One region of the Streptosporangium sp. NBC_01810 genome, then DNA from elsewhere that is predicted to be linked to it. Evidence: riboswitches for the same ligand, from Rfam matches in the RefSeq annotation. Region 1 holds a riboswitch; each other region holds the start of a gene.
The links. Region 1 has a riboswitch for S-adenosylmethionine ahead of OIE13_RS20315 (FAD/NAD(P)-binding protein). Riboswitches for the same ligand answer to the same signal wherever they lie in the genome.
Positions count from the first base shown of each region.

Region 2: it holds a riboswitch for S-adenosylmethionine, as region 1 does, so the genes downstream of both, OIE13_RS31830 (aminotransferase class V-fold PLP-dependent enzyme) here and OIE13_RS20315 (FAD/NAD(P)-binding protein) in region 1, are expected to answer to the same signal.
Region 3: it holds a riboswitch for S-adenosylmethionine, as region 1 does, so the genes downstream of both, thrC (threonine synthase) here and OIE13_RS20315 (FAD/NAD(P)-binding protein) in region 1, are expected to answer to the same signal.

Region 1 covers NZ_CP109070.1:4,692,416-4,697,125, forward strand. Annotated here, with positions in the region: gene OIE13_RS20310 (methionine--tRNA ligase) at 1-1,124, opposite strand, end outside; gene OIE13_RS20315 (FAD/NAD(P)-binding protein) at 1,348-2,082, opposite strand; SAM riboswitch class IV at 2,232-2,344, opposite strand; gene OIE13_RS20320 (DUF402 domain-containing protein) at 2,397-2,918, shown strand; gene OIE13_RS20325 (ABC transporter ATP-binding protein) at 3,096-3,863, opposite strand; gene OIE13_RS20330 (ABC transporter permease) at 3,860-4,710, opposite strand, start outside.
Region 2 covers NZ_CP109070.1:7,042,120-7,046,829, forward strand. Annotated here, with positions in the region: gene OIE13_RS31825 (NADH-quinone oxidoreductase subunit D) at 1-175, opposite strand, end outside; gene OIE13_RS31830 (aminotransferase class V-fold PLP-dependent enzyme) at 193-1,491, opposite strand; SAM riboswitch class IV at 1,544-1,659, opposite strand; gene OIE13_RS31835 (TerC family protein) at 1,868-2,665, shown strand; gene OIE13_RS31840 (cytochrome P450) at 2,848-4,047, shown strand; gene OIE13_RS31845 (SAM-dependent methyltransferase) at 4,313-4,710, opposite strand, start outside.
Region 3 covers NZ_CP109070.1:7,395,056-7,399,765, reverse strand. Annotated here, with positions in the region: gene groL (chaperonin GroEL) at 1-555, opposite strand, end outside; gene OIE13_RS33465 (cold-shock protein) at 942-1,142, opposite strand; gene OIE13_RS33460 (MoaD/ThiS family protein) at 1,497-1,772, opposite strand; gene thrC (threonine synthase) at 1,795-3,087, opposite strand; SAM riboswitch class I at 3,102-3,243, opposite strand; gene OIE13_RS33450 (S1 family peptidase) at 3,513-4,710, opposite strand, start outside.

The DNA of each region.
Region 1 (4,710 bases):
ACGCCGTACACCTCGACGAGCCCGATCGGGTCGACGGCCGAGAGGTCGGTTCCCACGGGGCCGCCACCGGAGTGGCCGGAGACATCGAGGCCGCCCGGAACACCGGAACCGCCCAAGACTCCAGGGCCGCCCGGAACACCGAAACCGCCCGGGACGTCGAAGGCTCCGGTGGAGACGCCCACACCGCGAGGAGCAGCGGAGGCACCCTGCCCGCCGGCGACACCGTAGCGGGCCGATTTACTGATCTTCCGGCCGTCCACGGTCAGGTAGTCGTGGACCAGGATGTCCGTCGGCGGCAACTCCCCCGCCGACAGCAGCATCGCCGGCCAGTAGACCGCGTGGAAGCGCAGGACGCCCTTGCCGAGCACGTGGATCCGCCGGTCGGCACCGGACCACCAGCGGCCGTGCTCTCCCTTCGCGTAGTCCAGCGCGGTCAGGTAGTTGCCGAGCGCGTCCCACCACACGTAGATCACCTGTCCGGGGTCGCCCGGCACGGGGATGCCCCAGCCACGCGCCCGCGCCTGGGATCGAGAAACGCTGAAGTCGGACAGCCCAGCCGCGATGAAGGTGAGGATCTCGTTGCGGCGCTCGGCGGGCTCGACACGAATGCGGCCGCTGTCGATGAGGCTGTACAGCTCGTCGCGGTAGCGGGACAGGCGGAAGAACCAGTTCTCCTCGGACACGTGCTGGAGGGGGGCGTCGTGCTCGGGGCACTGTTCGTCGGGCGGGTAGAACTGCTCGCAGCCGACGCAGTAGAGGCCCTCGTAGTGCCTGCGGTACAGGTCGGCGGAGCAGGCCCGCCAGAACCGTTCGACGCCGGGCCGGTGCCGGGGGTCGGCGCTGGTACGGATGAAGTCATCAAAGGAGAGCGAGAGCGGTCCCGCCAGCCGGGCGAACTCGGCGGCGTTGCGGTCGACGAGATCCCGTACGGAGATCCCCTCGGCCTCGGCGGCCCGCACGTTCTTGAGCGAGTTGTCGTCGGTGCCCGTCTGAAGCCTGACCTCGTCACCGAGCAGGCGGTGGTGCCTGGCGAGTACGTCTGCCTGGACGAGCTCCAGGGCGAAGCCCAGGTGGGGGCGCGCGTTGATGTACGGGATGGTCGTGGTGAGCAGGATTCGGGACATCGGAACCTCCGCTGAAGCCCGAAAACAGATCGAGGCCCCGTTTCAGGGCCTCGAGAAGACGTCAGGCGACCCCGGTTTCAGGGGGAGAGCATCACCAGGAAAGTCATGTTCTCATGCTAGCGATCCGTTCCCCGGTTCGACATGCGGTTTTCCGCGCTCCGAGCCCGTCCCGGCCTCCGAATCCGCCTCCGGCACGGACCTCGACCGCGACCTCGACCTCGACCTACGGGCTGATGACCGGCGGTCTGGCGTTCATGTCCCCGCTCTGGGAGACCGCCGTGCAGGAACACATCCCCACCGAGGCGATCTCACGGGTGTCCGCGTACGACTGGCTGCTCTCCATCGGGCTGACGCCCCTCGGCATGGCCCTGGCCGGGCCGCTGGCCGGCGCGGTGGGCAGGTAGCGCAGCCCGTCGCGCGCGGCCAGGTCGGCCAGCGCCCGCTCCTCCCCGTTCGGGATCACGTCGCCGTGCCCCTGAGCCAGGATCACCGCGTCGGCCTCGATCGTCCGGCCGTCCTGCAGCAGCACCGCCTGACCGCCGGGGATGTCCGCGAGATCGACGGCGCGGGTGGGGTGCACGTGCACCCGGACCCCGCGCGGTGCGGTCGCCACCGCGTGCCTGAAGACGTGGGAGAGGTAGCCGTTCTGGGCCGGACGGGAGGCGAAGGTGCCGGGGTCCCCGCCGAGCCACTCGGCCAGCGTGGGGCCTGGACGGATCGGCCCCTCACAGCGCACCGACTCGTCGGTGAAGAGCGTCACGTCGGCGGCGGCGGAGTTCATCCAGAGCAGGTCGGGCTGGTCACGGCGCCAGACGCGGCCGCCGCCCGGCGGGTGGGGGTCGATCACGTGGACGTCCAGCGAGGGCCAGCCGAGCAGGTCGGCGGCGTTGGCGCAGATGCGCTCCACCAGGCAGGTGCCCGTCGGGCCGGCGCCGACGACGGCGATCGAGGCGCTCATACGGCGGCTCTGCGGTGCCACTGCCCCGGCTCGGCGGGAATCCCGGGGAAGGGGCGGCAGGTGTCGAGGCCGGCGGGGCTCGCCTGGTTCGATGTGCTGATCTTCGACATGTGGCTCTCCCGGGCATGTCTCGGTGACCCCGGTGAGGGGGTCCGCGCTTGCGGCACGCCGACCGTGCCGCCAGGTCTCCCCCGGGGGCACCCCGCCGCGGTGCGAGGGTTGCCGGTCAGCCAGCCGGGGCTCCGCACTGACGCTCGTAACCTACTTATAAAGTAGGAAATACATAGATCTCTGTCAAGCCTTATTGTCGGGGAATGCCCTATGAGACGGTGAATGTGGTCTACCGCAAGTACGACGGATCGCTGCACTGGCACCACCGCGGCCTGCTGCTCGGCGAGGACGAGCACGGGGTATGGACCGGTTGCGTGGCCAATTCCAGCGGTCGCAAGGGGGACGGACCCGAGATCGCCTGGCCTCACCCGTTCGTGATGCTCTTCCCCCACGACGCCTGGTGGACCGCGGCCTTCAACACCGCCCCGCACAAGCACGAGATCTACTGCGACATCTCCACGGTGCCGATATGGGGAGACGGCGAGGTCACCATGATCGACCTGGACCTGGATGTGATCCGGACGCGCCGCGATCTGGCGAGGGGCCGCACCAGCCGGGTCTTCCTGGACGACGAGGACGAGTTCGAGGAGCACAGGGTCAGGTACGCCTACCCGCCCGAGGTCGTCCGGAGCGCCCGCGCCTCGGCCGCCTGGCTGATGGAGGCCGTCGCCGCCCGCACGGCCCCCTTCGACACCGCCCCGCACTGGCTCACCCTGGTCAGCTGAGAGCGTCGTAGCGACTACAGCGGCGGGAAGCCGGCGACGCCCTCGGCGAAGTCCGGCCGGGTGAAGGAGTCGACCATCGCCTCTCCCTCCCGGAAGCCCTCGGGGCGCTCCCGCACAGGAGCTCCCCATTCGGAGAGCCACAGGAGCTCCCCGCCCGGAGAGCCACAGAATGTCGTTCTACACCTTTTCCTTCCCAGGTGTCAGCATGTGCGAGCGGACCAGGTCCTCGACGGTGGCGCGCAGGCCCAGGAAGAGGGAGGTCCGCTTGACGGCGAGGGCCCGGTAGGCGGGCAGGTCGATCGGGACCTCGGCGGCGACCCTGCCGGGCCCGCAGGCGAAGACGAGGACCCGCTGGGCGAGCAGGACCGCCTCCTCCACGTCGTGGGTGACCATCAGCACGGTCGTGCCCGTGTCGCGCCACACCTCGCGCAGGAAGAGCTGCATGTCCTCCTTGGTCTGCACGTCCAGCGCCCCGAACGGCTCGTCGAGCAGGAGCACGGCCGGCTCGCACGCCAGCGCCCTGGCGATCGCCACCCGCTGGCGCTGCCCACCGGACAGCTGCCGGGGCAGCGCGTCCGCCAGGGACGACAGCCCGACCTCGCCGAGATACCAGCGAACCCGCCGTTCCCGGTCGGCCCCGGAGATCGGCAGCAGCCGCAGTCCGAAGGCCACGTTCTCGGCGACGGTGAGGAAGGGGAACAGCGCTCCCGACTGGAAGACCAGCCCGCGCTCGGGACCGGGGCCGACAACGGGTGCCCCGCCGAGCGTGATGGAGCCCGCGCTGGCCGGGGAGAGCCCGGCGATCAGCGACAGCAGCGTCGACTTGCCCGAGCCGCTCGCCCCGACCACGCACACGAACTCGCCCGGCTCCATCGACAGGTCGATGCCGTCCAGGACGCGGGTGGTCCCGTAGTCCTTGGCCACGCCGCGCAGCACGAGGGTCATGCCGTCCACCTTCCGAGACGGTCGCGCAGCACGCGCAGCACGACGTCGATCAGCAGGCCGACCACCCCGATCACGATGAGCACCGCGAAGATCTTGTCGGTCTGCAGGAACCGCTGGGCCCGGATGATCCGGTAGCCGAGCCCGGACTCGGCGGCGATCAGCTCGGCCACCACCACGAAGTTCCACGCGGCGGCGGCGTTGATCCGCGCCGCGTCCACCACCGCCGGGAGCGCGTACGGCCAGATCACCTTCCTGAGGATCTCGCCACGCCGGGCGCCCAGGGTGGCTGCCGCCTGGCCGAGCTCGCCCGGCACCCGCCGTACGGCGTCGGCGACCATCAGCGTGTTGAAGAACACCACGCCCAGCAGCAGAATCGCGACCTTGGACGGCTCGCCGAGGCCCAGCCAGATGATCAGCAGGGGAATGAACGCGGCGGCCGGCATGTAGCGGAGCAGGCCGACCGCCGGTTCCAGCAGGGCCAGTGCCACGGCCGAGGTGCCCATCGCGACGCCCACCGGCACCGAGATCGCCACCGCCAGCCCGAACCCGGCCCCGACCCGGCCGAGGCTGGCGAGGGTGTCGTCGAGCAGCAGGCCGGTGCCCAGCATCTCCGCGAACGCCTCCAGGACGGCCAGCGGGGACGGCAGGAAGGTCGGATCGACCAGTTCCGCCATGCTGACGACGGTCCAGAGGGCGAGCGGGACCAGTACCGAGGCCGCCCGCAGACCCCAGCGGGCACGGACGGACACCCCGGAGCTCCGCTTCCAGGCCGGACCCGGCCGGCCCGCGCGCCGGGGCAGCGGCTCCCAGGCTCGCCGCCCCACCTCGGGGGGCGCGACGGACTCCG
Region 2 (4,710 bases), 2.3 Mb from region 1:
TGATCCGCTCCCCGTCCAGGGTGAGCCGTAGCCGCAGCACGCCGTGCGTGGACGGGTGCTGCGGCCCGATGTTGAGGATCATGTCCTCGGTCGCGAGCTCCTTGCCGTGCGCTTCCCGCACGGCGGCGGCTCCTGCTCCCATCCCCACGTTCAGCTCACGGCGAGGCTCATTCATACGCCTATGCTGTCACGTCAGCCGCGCGAGGCAAGATCCCGCAGGGCGGCGATCAGCCGATCGACGTGCTCGGAGGTGGTGCCGATGCCGATGGAGGCGCGCACGGCGGAGGCGGTGAGGTCCTCGCAGCCGCCGTCCTTGGCATCCAGCAGGTGCCGCACGAAGGGGTGGGCGCAGAACTTGCCGTCGCGGACGCCGATGCCGTAGTCGCCGGACAGGGCCTCGGCGACCTCGCGGGCGGTGAAGCCGTGCACCACGAAGGAGACGATGCCGACGCGCGGGTGGTCAGGACCCCACAGGGACAGCTCCTGCACGCCGGGAACGGAGGCGAGGCCCGCGCGCAACCGGCCGAGGAGGCGCTCCTCCTCGCGGACCAGGGGGGACCAGCCGGTGGCGGTCAGGGCGTCGCAGGCGGCGGCCAGCGCGATGGCACCCAGCACGTTCGGGGTTCCGGCCTCGTGGCGGATCTCGGGGTCGTCGTGCCACTCGGTCTCGTCATCGTTCACCGCCTTCACCGCGCCGCCGCCCCGCAGGTACGGTTCGGCGTCGGCCAGCCAGTCGGAACGGCCGATCAGCGCGCCGGTGCCGAACGGGGCGTAGAGCTTGTGGCCGGAGAAGACCACGTAGTCCAGGTCGAGCGCGGTCAGGTTGAGGCGGCGGTGCGGGACGAGCTGCGCGGCGTCGACGAGGACGCGGGCGCCGTGGCGGTGGGCGATGTGGGCCAGCGCGGCGATCGGCCAGAGCTCCCCGGTGACGTTGGACGCGGCGGTCACGACCAGCAGCTTGGGGCCTTCGATCGAGGCCAGGGCCTCGTCGACGGCGCGGACCGCCTCGCCGGGGAAGGCGGGGACCGGCAGCCGCAGGGCACGCTCCCAGGGGAGCAGGGAGGCGTGGTGCTCGGTGTCGAAGACCACGGCGGTGGTGCCCTCGGGCAGGCTGCGGGCCAGCAGGTTGGTCGCGTCCGTGGTATTCCTGGTGAAGATCACCGAGTCGTCGGGACGGGCCCCGACGAAGGCGCGTACCGTCTGCCTGGCCTGCTCGTAACGGGCCGTGGTCAGCTGGGACGCGTACCCCGCGCCTCGGTGGACGCTGGAGTAGGCCGGGAGCGCGGCGGCGACGGCGGCGCTCACCGGCTCCAGACAGGGGGCGCTCGCGGCGTAGTCGAGGTTGGCGTAGCGGACGAGCCTGCCGCCCCTGACCGGAACCTCCAGGTCGGAGCCGAGCACGGCGGGGATCGGCCTGTCGTCGGACGTACGGGTCGCGGGGACGGTCGCGGGGGCGGCGGCTGTGGCGGTGCAGATCGTTGGTGCGGACATGCCAGGGCTCCTTCGAGGTCATCGGACCCCGACCCGTGACATGGGTGCCTGGAGCCCGCGCTTGCCCGGCACACCTCGTGCCGGACCAGGTCCTCACCCGGGGCACCCCGCCGCGGACGCGAGGGTTGCCGGCCAGCGAGCCGGGGCTTGTCACTGGCACTCATGACCTACGGGGGAACTATAACCGAGGTCTGGTGGGAGTCCGCAAGTGATGTCTCCCATATTCGGGAACTCGCGACGGGTTTCGTTCGTCTGGGCAGTGGGCCTGATAGAGCCAGGCGAAGGGTGATGTTTGTCCTGGTAGTGGGCTGAATAAAGCCGAATGTCGGGTCTCGTCGTGCCGGTGATGATCAAGTAGAACCAAGTGGAGGCGTAGATGTTGGATTGGGTGACCAACCCGGAGATCTGGATAGGGTTCGTCACCCTTGTCGCTCTGGAGATCGTGCTCGGCATCGACAACATCATCTTCATCTCGATCCTGGCCGGAAAGCTCCCGCCCGGACAGCGCGACAAGGCGCGCAGACTGGGCCTCCTCGCGGCCCTCGTCAGCCGGTTGGCGCTGCTGCTGGCGCTGGCGTGGGTGGTGAAACTCACATCGCCGCTCTTCGAGGTCCTCGGTCAGCCGATCTCGGGACGGGATCTCATCCTGCTCGCCGGCGGTCTCTTCCTGCTGGGCAAGAGCGTCATCGAGATGCACGACAGCATCGAGGGCAAGACCGGGCACGGCAGTGCCAAGGTCGCGGCCTCCTTCGGCTCGGTGATCGTCCAGATCATGCTGCTGGACATCATCTTCTCCCTCGACTCGGTCATCACCGCGGTCGGCATGGTCGACCAGATCGGCGTCATGGTCGCGGCCGTGATCGTCTCGGTCCTGGTGATGCTCTTCGCCTCAGGCCCGATCAGCCGCTTCGTGGACAAGCACCCGAGCATCAAGATGCTCGCCCTGTCGTTCCTGGTGCTGATCGGCGTCGTGCTGATCGCCGAGGGCCTCGGGCAGCACATCTCCAAGGGGTACATCTACTTCGCGATGGCCTTCTCGCTCATCGTGGAGCTGCTGAACATCCGCCTGCGCGCCAAGACGGCCCGGACCGAGGAGGCTGACAAGCCGGCCCGGACCGAGGAGGCTGACAAGCCGGCCCGGACCGAGGAGGCTGACAAGTCGGCCGAGGTGTAGCCGGACGGTGTTCCGGCTCGTCGTGGGGCTGTGGGCGTGCCACAAGATGCCCCCCCGGCGCGTGGCGCGATGGTGTTCTCGCTTGTCGTGAAGCCGTTGGACACCCGTCCGCACACCACGATGTTCCAGCTCAAGGGAGCGAACACGTCAACCAAGGAATATGGCGACATTACGATGTCTGTGTGCGCTTTGATCCTTGGAATCCGGAATTCGTCGCCCATCCGTACGACGTCTACGACGAACTTAGGCGGCAGCAGCCGGTCGGCTTCTTCGAACCGACCGGCCAGTGGCTGGTCGCCCGGCACGCCGATGTCAACGCGCTGCTGCGCGACCGCCGACTCGGCCGCTCCTACCTGCACGTGGCCACCCACGCCGAGTTCGGCAGGCCCGACGACCCCGAGTTCCAGGACCCGTTCTGGCGGGTGGTCAGGGCCGGGATGCTCGACGTCGAGCCGCCGGTGCACACCCGGCTCCGGCGCCTGGTCTCCAAGGCGTTCACCCCGCGCATGGTCGAGGCGCTCCGTCCCAAGGTCGCCCGGATCGCCGGGGAGCTGGTGGACCGCTTCGTCGAGCGCGGCGGCGGAGACCTGATCTCCGAGGTCGCCGAGCCGCTCCCGGTGACCGTGATCGCGGAGATGCTCGGCGTGCCCGAGGCCGACCGGCACCTGCTCCGTCCCTGGTCCGCCGACATCTGCGGGATGTACGAGCTGCACCCCTCCGTCGAGGCCCAGCACACCGCCGTACGCGCGGCCGAGGAGTTCTCCGCCTACCTCGTCGAGCTGGCCCGGGCCCGCCGGGCGAACCCCGGTGACGACCTGATCAGCGCGCTCGCCCTGGTGGCAGAGGAGGGCGACAGGCTCACCGAGGAGGAGCTGGTCGGCACCTGCGTGCTGCTGCTCAACGCCGGGCACGAGGCCACGGTCAACGTCACGGGAAACGGCTGGTGGTCGCTCTTCCGCAACCCGGCCGAGCTGGAGCGGCTCCGCGCCGACCACGGCCTGCTGCCCACCGCGATCGAGGAGATGATGCGCTGGGACACCCCGCTGCAGATGTTCGAGCGCTGGGTCCTGGAGGACATCACCGTCGGCGGGGTGGACATCCCGCGCGGCACCGAGGTGGCCCTGCTGTTCGGCTCGGCCAACCGCGACCCAGAGGTCTTCGCCGACCCCGGCCGCCTCGACGTCGGCCGGGTGGACAACCCGCACATATCCTTCGGCGCGGGCATCCACTTCTGCCTGGGTGCCCCGCTGGCCAGGATCGAGCTGATCGAGTCCTTCGGCGCACTCCTGCGCAAGGCGCCGAAGCTGGAACTCGTCACCGAGCCCACCTGGGGCCCGGGCTACGTCATCCGGGGCCTCACCGCCCTCGACGTGCGGGTCTGAACCGGCCCGTACGGAGCCCACCTGGGGCCCGGGCTACGTCTCCGGCGGACCAGCTCGTTCCCTCGGGTCCGTGCGAGAGCCGTCCAGAAGGCGGCGGAGTTCTGGACGGCCAGATGGAGAGAGGCCATGCGTTCGGCGGGAATGGCGTGCGCCGGGAGAGTGCTCATGGCGATAGACCCTATGAGGCGAAAGGATCTTTGTTCAGCTCCGTTTCCCCGCCGGCGGGCGGACCGCTTCGGAGACCGATGGTCGCCGGGCGGTCTTCTCAGAGGCGGGTCTGGGAGAGCCAGCCGAAGCCGCCGAGGCCGCCGGGGGCGATCAGCTCCGCCTCCTCGGAGGCTCGGGCGAGGGCTTGCAGGTAGCCGCGCGGGTCGCTTCCGGCCTGTTCGACCGGAGGGCGGTTTCCGGTGATGCCAAGGGCGCGCAACGCCTCCCGCTGGGTGGTCAGCGCCGCCGTGACGGCCCCGGCGCTTTCGCCGGCGGCCGCGCAGGCGTCAAGCGCCACGTGGGCCGTGATGTCGCACGAGCCGTCGGGCACCGGCGCGACCATCGCCCCGTCGCGGTATCCGGCCAGCGTGCCGTACGGCGGCCGGTCGGTCAAGGAGTGGGCGTAGTCGATCGCGATCGCCCGGCCGCGTGCCAGCCGTACGATCACCGACGCCC
Region 3 (4,710 bases), 2.7 Mb from region 1:
CTCAAGGCCGAAGGTGTTGCTCTCCTCGACGGTGATGACGCCTTCCTTGCCGACCTTGTCCATCGCCTCGGCGATCATCTCGCCGATCTGCGGGTCGCCCGCGGAGATGGATGCGGTGGAGGCGATCTGCGCCTTCGTCTCCACGTCCTTGGCCAGCTTGGACAGCTCCTCCGACACGCGCTCGACGGCGGCCTCGATGCCCTTCTTCAGGGACATCGGGTTGGCGCCGGCGGCGACGTTGCGGAGACCCTCGCGTACGAGAGCCTGAGCGAGCACGGTGGCGGTGGTGGTGCCGTCACCCGCGACGTCATCGGTCTTCTTGGCGACCTCCTTGACGAGCTCGGCCCCGATCTTCTCCCACGGGTCTTCGAGCTCGATCTCCTTCGCAATGGAGACACCATCGTTGGTGATGGTGGGGGCGCCCCACTTCTTCTCCAGAACGACATTTCGGCCCTTGGGGCCGAGGGTCACCTTGACGGCGTCCGCGAGCTGGTTCATGCCACGCTCGAGACCGCGCCTGGCGTCCTCGTTAAACGCGATCATCTTGGCTGCCATACGGCTAGACCTCCCAGAGACAGGGTGGCTTGCACCGGACCGAGCCGACGCCCGCGACGGCATGTGGGCCCACGACTCCGTTCGGTGGGCCCCATCGCCTCGATCCAGGGTTGGCACTCTCTATGTGCGAGTGCCAACAATGTGTTTAGCACTCTACCCTGTCGAGTGCAAGCCACGATCCCTTGACCTGCGCCGCGCCCGAAGCGGACATCCGCTCCGGGCCACGTCAGCGCATGCTCCGCGTCATGTCGGTGTGCGTTCCGCGCAAAGCGAAGGCCCGGCCCGCCGATCGGGGAGGCGAGCCGGACCTAGGGGGTGAGGATCCAGCGGACCGCACTGTCGCGGGATCCACCGGCTCCTCCCGGCGAGTTCACGGGACGGCCGCGTCAGACCGCCCGGACGGACTCCGCCTGGGGGCCCTTCTGCCCTTGGGTGATCTCGAACTCGACCCGCTGGCCCTGCTCGAGTGCACGGTAGCCATCCATCATGATCGCGGAGTAATGGACGAACACATCCTTACCACCGTCTACCGCGATGAAGCCGTAGCCCTTGTCCGCGTTGAACCATTTGACGGTGCCCTGCGCCACTTGCGACTCCTCTTACTGGACTTAAGGACGACGCCCATTCCTCTCGCGAAGTCCTCAATCTCCGGGGCGGACTTCGCCACATCGATCGCCCTCGACCATACCTGTGGGAACCGGTAGGGCAACAGAGTCAAGCACCAAACTAGTTCTTTACAAGAGCATTTAGCGCGAGAACATAGTTTGACTATCACTATTAGTTAGTTAAAGATTACATTATCTTTCCCCCTGGCGAATACCGGCCCGCGCCACAAAGCACGACACCCGCACGCGGCCGGAGCCGGGCGGGTGTCGTGGAGAGGCGTCGCGGGCGCCCCGGGAGGGAAGCCGGGTGCGACCGGGGCGAGTCGGGCAGCGGGCTCAGCCCCCGGCGACCGCCGGGATGATGGAGACCTGGACACCGGAGGGCGTTGCCGTGTCGAGGTTGTCGACGAAACGGACGTCCTCATCTCCCACATAGACGTTGACAAAACGGCGGATCTTACCCGTTTCATCAAAAATTCGGGCGCCGATCCCCGGGAAGTCCGCGTCAAGCTTCTGAAGGACGTCGCGCAGGGTCTCACCTTCTCCGCTCACCTCGGCAGCACCGCCAGTGTAAGTCCGGAGAATCGTCGGAATCCGCACAGAAACGCTCATAATTCAGTACCTTTCACGATTTCTAGGCGATTGCCGCACGAAATGCGTCAAGAGAGGGGCGAATCACAGCGGTGGGGCGCGCCTCGGCGGCCACCGCGTCGAGGGTCTTGAGACCGTCTCCGGTGTTGAGAACCACGGTCTCCGCTTCCGGGTCGAGCCTTCCCTCCGCGACCAGCTTGCGGAGCACCCCGACGGTGACGCCTCCGGCGGTCTCGGCGAAGATGCCCTCGGTCCTGGCCAGCAGCCGGATCGCGTCGACGATCTCGGGGTCGGTGACGTCCTCGACCGCGCCGCCGGTGCGGCGGGCGATGTCCAGCACGTACGGGCCGTCGGCAGGGTTGCCGATCGCCAGCGACTTGGCGATCGTGTCCGGCTTCACCGGGCGGATCACGTCGTGGCCCGCCTTGTAGGCGGCGGAGACCGGGGAGCACCCCTCGGCCTGGGCCGCGAAGATCTTGTACGGCCTGTCCTCGACGAGGCCGAGCTCGATCAGCTCCTTGAAACCCTTATCGATCTTCGTGAGCTGTGAGCCCGATGCGACCGGCACGACGATCTGGTCGGGAACGCGCCAGCCGAGCTGCTCGGCGATCTCGTACGCCAAGGTCTTGGAGCCCTCCGCGTAGTACGGCCGGAGGTTGACGTTGACGAAGCCCCACTTCTCGCCCAGCTCATCGCCGATGAGCTCCGAGCAGAAGCGGTTCACATCATCGTAGGTGCCCTCGATACCGATGAGCCTGCCCCCGTACACGGAGGCCATGACGACCTTGGCGTGCTCCAGGTCGGCGGGGATGAACACGCAGGCGTCCAGCCCGGCCCGCGCGGCGGCGGCGGCGGCGGCGCCGGCCAGGTTGCCGGTGGAGGAGCAGGAGAGCGTGTGGAAGCCGAAGTTGCGGGCCGCCTCGACGGCGATGGCCACCACACGGTCCTTGAAAGAGTGCGTGGGGTTGCCGGAGTCGTCCTTCACGTGCAGCGAGCGCATGCCCAGCTCGCGAGCGAGGTTGCCCGCGTTGACGAGCCTGGTCCAGCCGGGCTCCATGTTGGGCTTGGAGGCCACGTCGGCGGGGACGGGCAGCAGCGAGCGGTAACGCCAGATGTTGGCCGGCCCCTCGGCGATCTGCTCCCGGGTCACCCGCCCGAAGTCGTAGGCGATCTCAAGGGGTCCGAAACACTCGGCACAGGCGAAGCTCGGGCCGAGGTCGTAGCGGGCACCGCACTCGCGACAGGACAGTGCCACGGCGGGACCGAAGCGCTGGTTTTGCGCGTCTTCGGCATGACCGGGCGAGACGGTGGGATTCTCAGTGCTTGCGAGCGCCATGAAGCGAGGCCTTTCCCTCATCTTCGTCTGCGGACCACCCTGGTCACAGACCGGAATTGGCACCTGTCCCGGTTGACCTCGTTCAGATCACGAGTCTTGACCGGGATGGTTGCCGGGGCTTCGCAGGGCCGATCCCTCCACCCCTCTGGATGAGCAAATATTCAGTTGGAAACCTGACATGCAGGCCTTAAGCACTCTACCCCGACGTGGCGCGACCCCGACCACTTGTCTCACTGTACGAGACATGGCGTGTTACCTGCCGGACATACCGCCCTGGACCACAGGACGCGTCCCCTCGTTGCCGGAAGACACCGCTCACGGCGGACGTCCCGTGGAACCTCCCGCGCCCTGCCCGGACCGCGAAAGGACCAGGAAAGGACCGCGAAAGGAGCGCGCGCGGACCGTGAAGGACCGCGAGAGGCGGGTCAGGGGGACTTCGCTTTCAGCGTGTAGGGGCCGGAGCCGCTCGCGGAGACCAGGCGGTAGCGGTAGAAGCCGGGCAGGCCGATGTAGCTGATCTGCTCGTCGGGACCCGCGCCCTCGGAGGTGGCGACGGTGACCCAGACCGACCGTTGCCACCTTTGGAGGTAGAGGTCGAAGTCGACGCCTTCACCACCGTCCAGGCAGGCGGAGTGCGTGCCGGTGACGGCGGCCCGGTAGTAGCGGCTCGGCTGCGAGACGGACTGACCGTCGTTCAGCGTGCCGGTGTAGGTCTTCGGATAGCCGGCGCAGGTCTTCGGATCAGGCGCGACGACACCTGGTGGGTGGGCCATGTCGTTGGTCAGCAGGGTCAGGTCGTAGGCGGCGAGGATCTCGTTGACCGGCTGGAAGTAGGTGATACCGCTGGTGGTGCAGTTGCCGGAGCCACCGGAGGTGACCCCCTGGGCCTGGTCCACCGAGATGAACGAGCCACCCGAGTCGCCCGGCTCGGCGCAGACACTGGTACGGGTCAGCCCGTGGATGGTGCCCTGGGGGTAGGTGACGCTGGCATTGAGTTGCCGGATGAGGCCGCAGTGCCAGTCGGTGGTGGAGCCGGACCGGCAGACCGAGGCACCCTCCAGAGCCGCCCTGGAACCGGTGACGGGCACGGCGCCGCCACTGCCGTTGCTCACCACCGGCTTGGGCGTCCAACCGGCGTTCACCTCGACCCAGGCGTAGTCACGGCCGGGAAAGGCCGACGCCTTGAAGACACCCTGGGGTATCCGGTTGAAACCGGTGGTGGCATCACCCGCCTTACCGCAGTGGCCGGCACTGACGAAACCCGCCTGGGTCCCACGCATCACCGAGAAACCGACGGAGCAGCGATTCGAACTGCCGATGTAGTAGGCGTCACCGCCCTGCACGTCACTGAGGAGCCGAGGCCGCTCGGTGGACGGCACCACCTTCACCACACTCGAGTCTGCCCCCACGGCCTCCACGCGGTCCTCGGTTGCCAGTGGGCTCTTCGAGAGGATGACGATCCTGTTGTTCCTGGTGTCGACGTAGCGCACGTCTCCCCCCTCACCACGTCCCGGCAGGTCCACGTTAAGGTCGCTGATGAGCCCGGCGAGTTCCGTCAGTGACCGTTTGACGAGTTCGGCTCTGGCACCCGCCGCGACGATCGTAGGGATGTCGGCCTCGTCG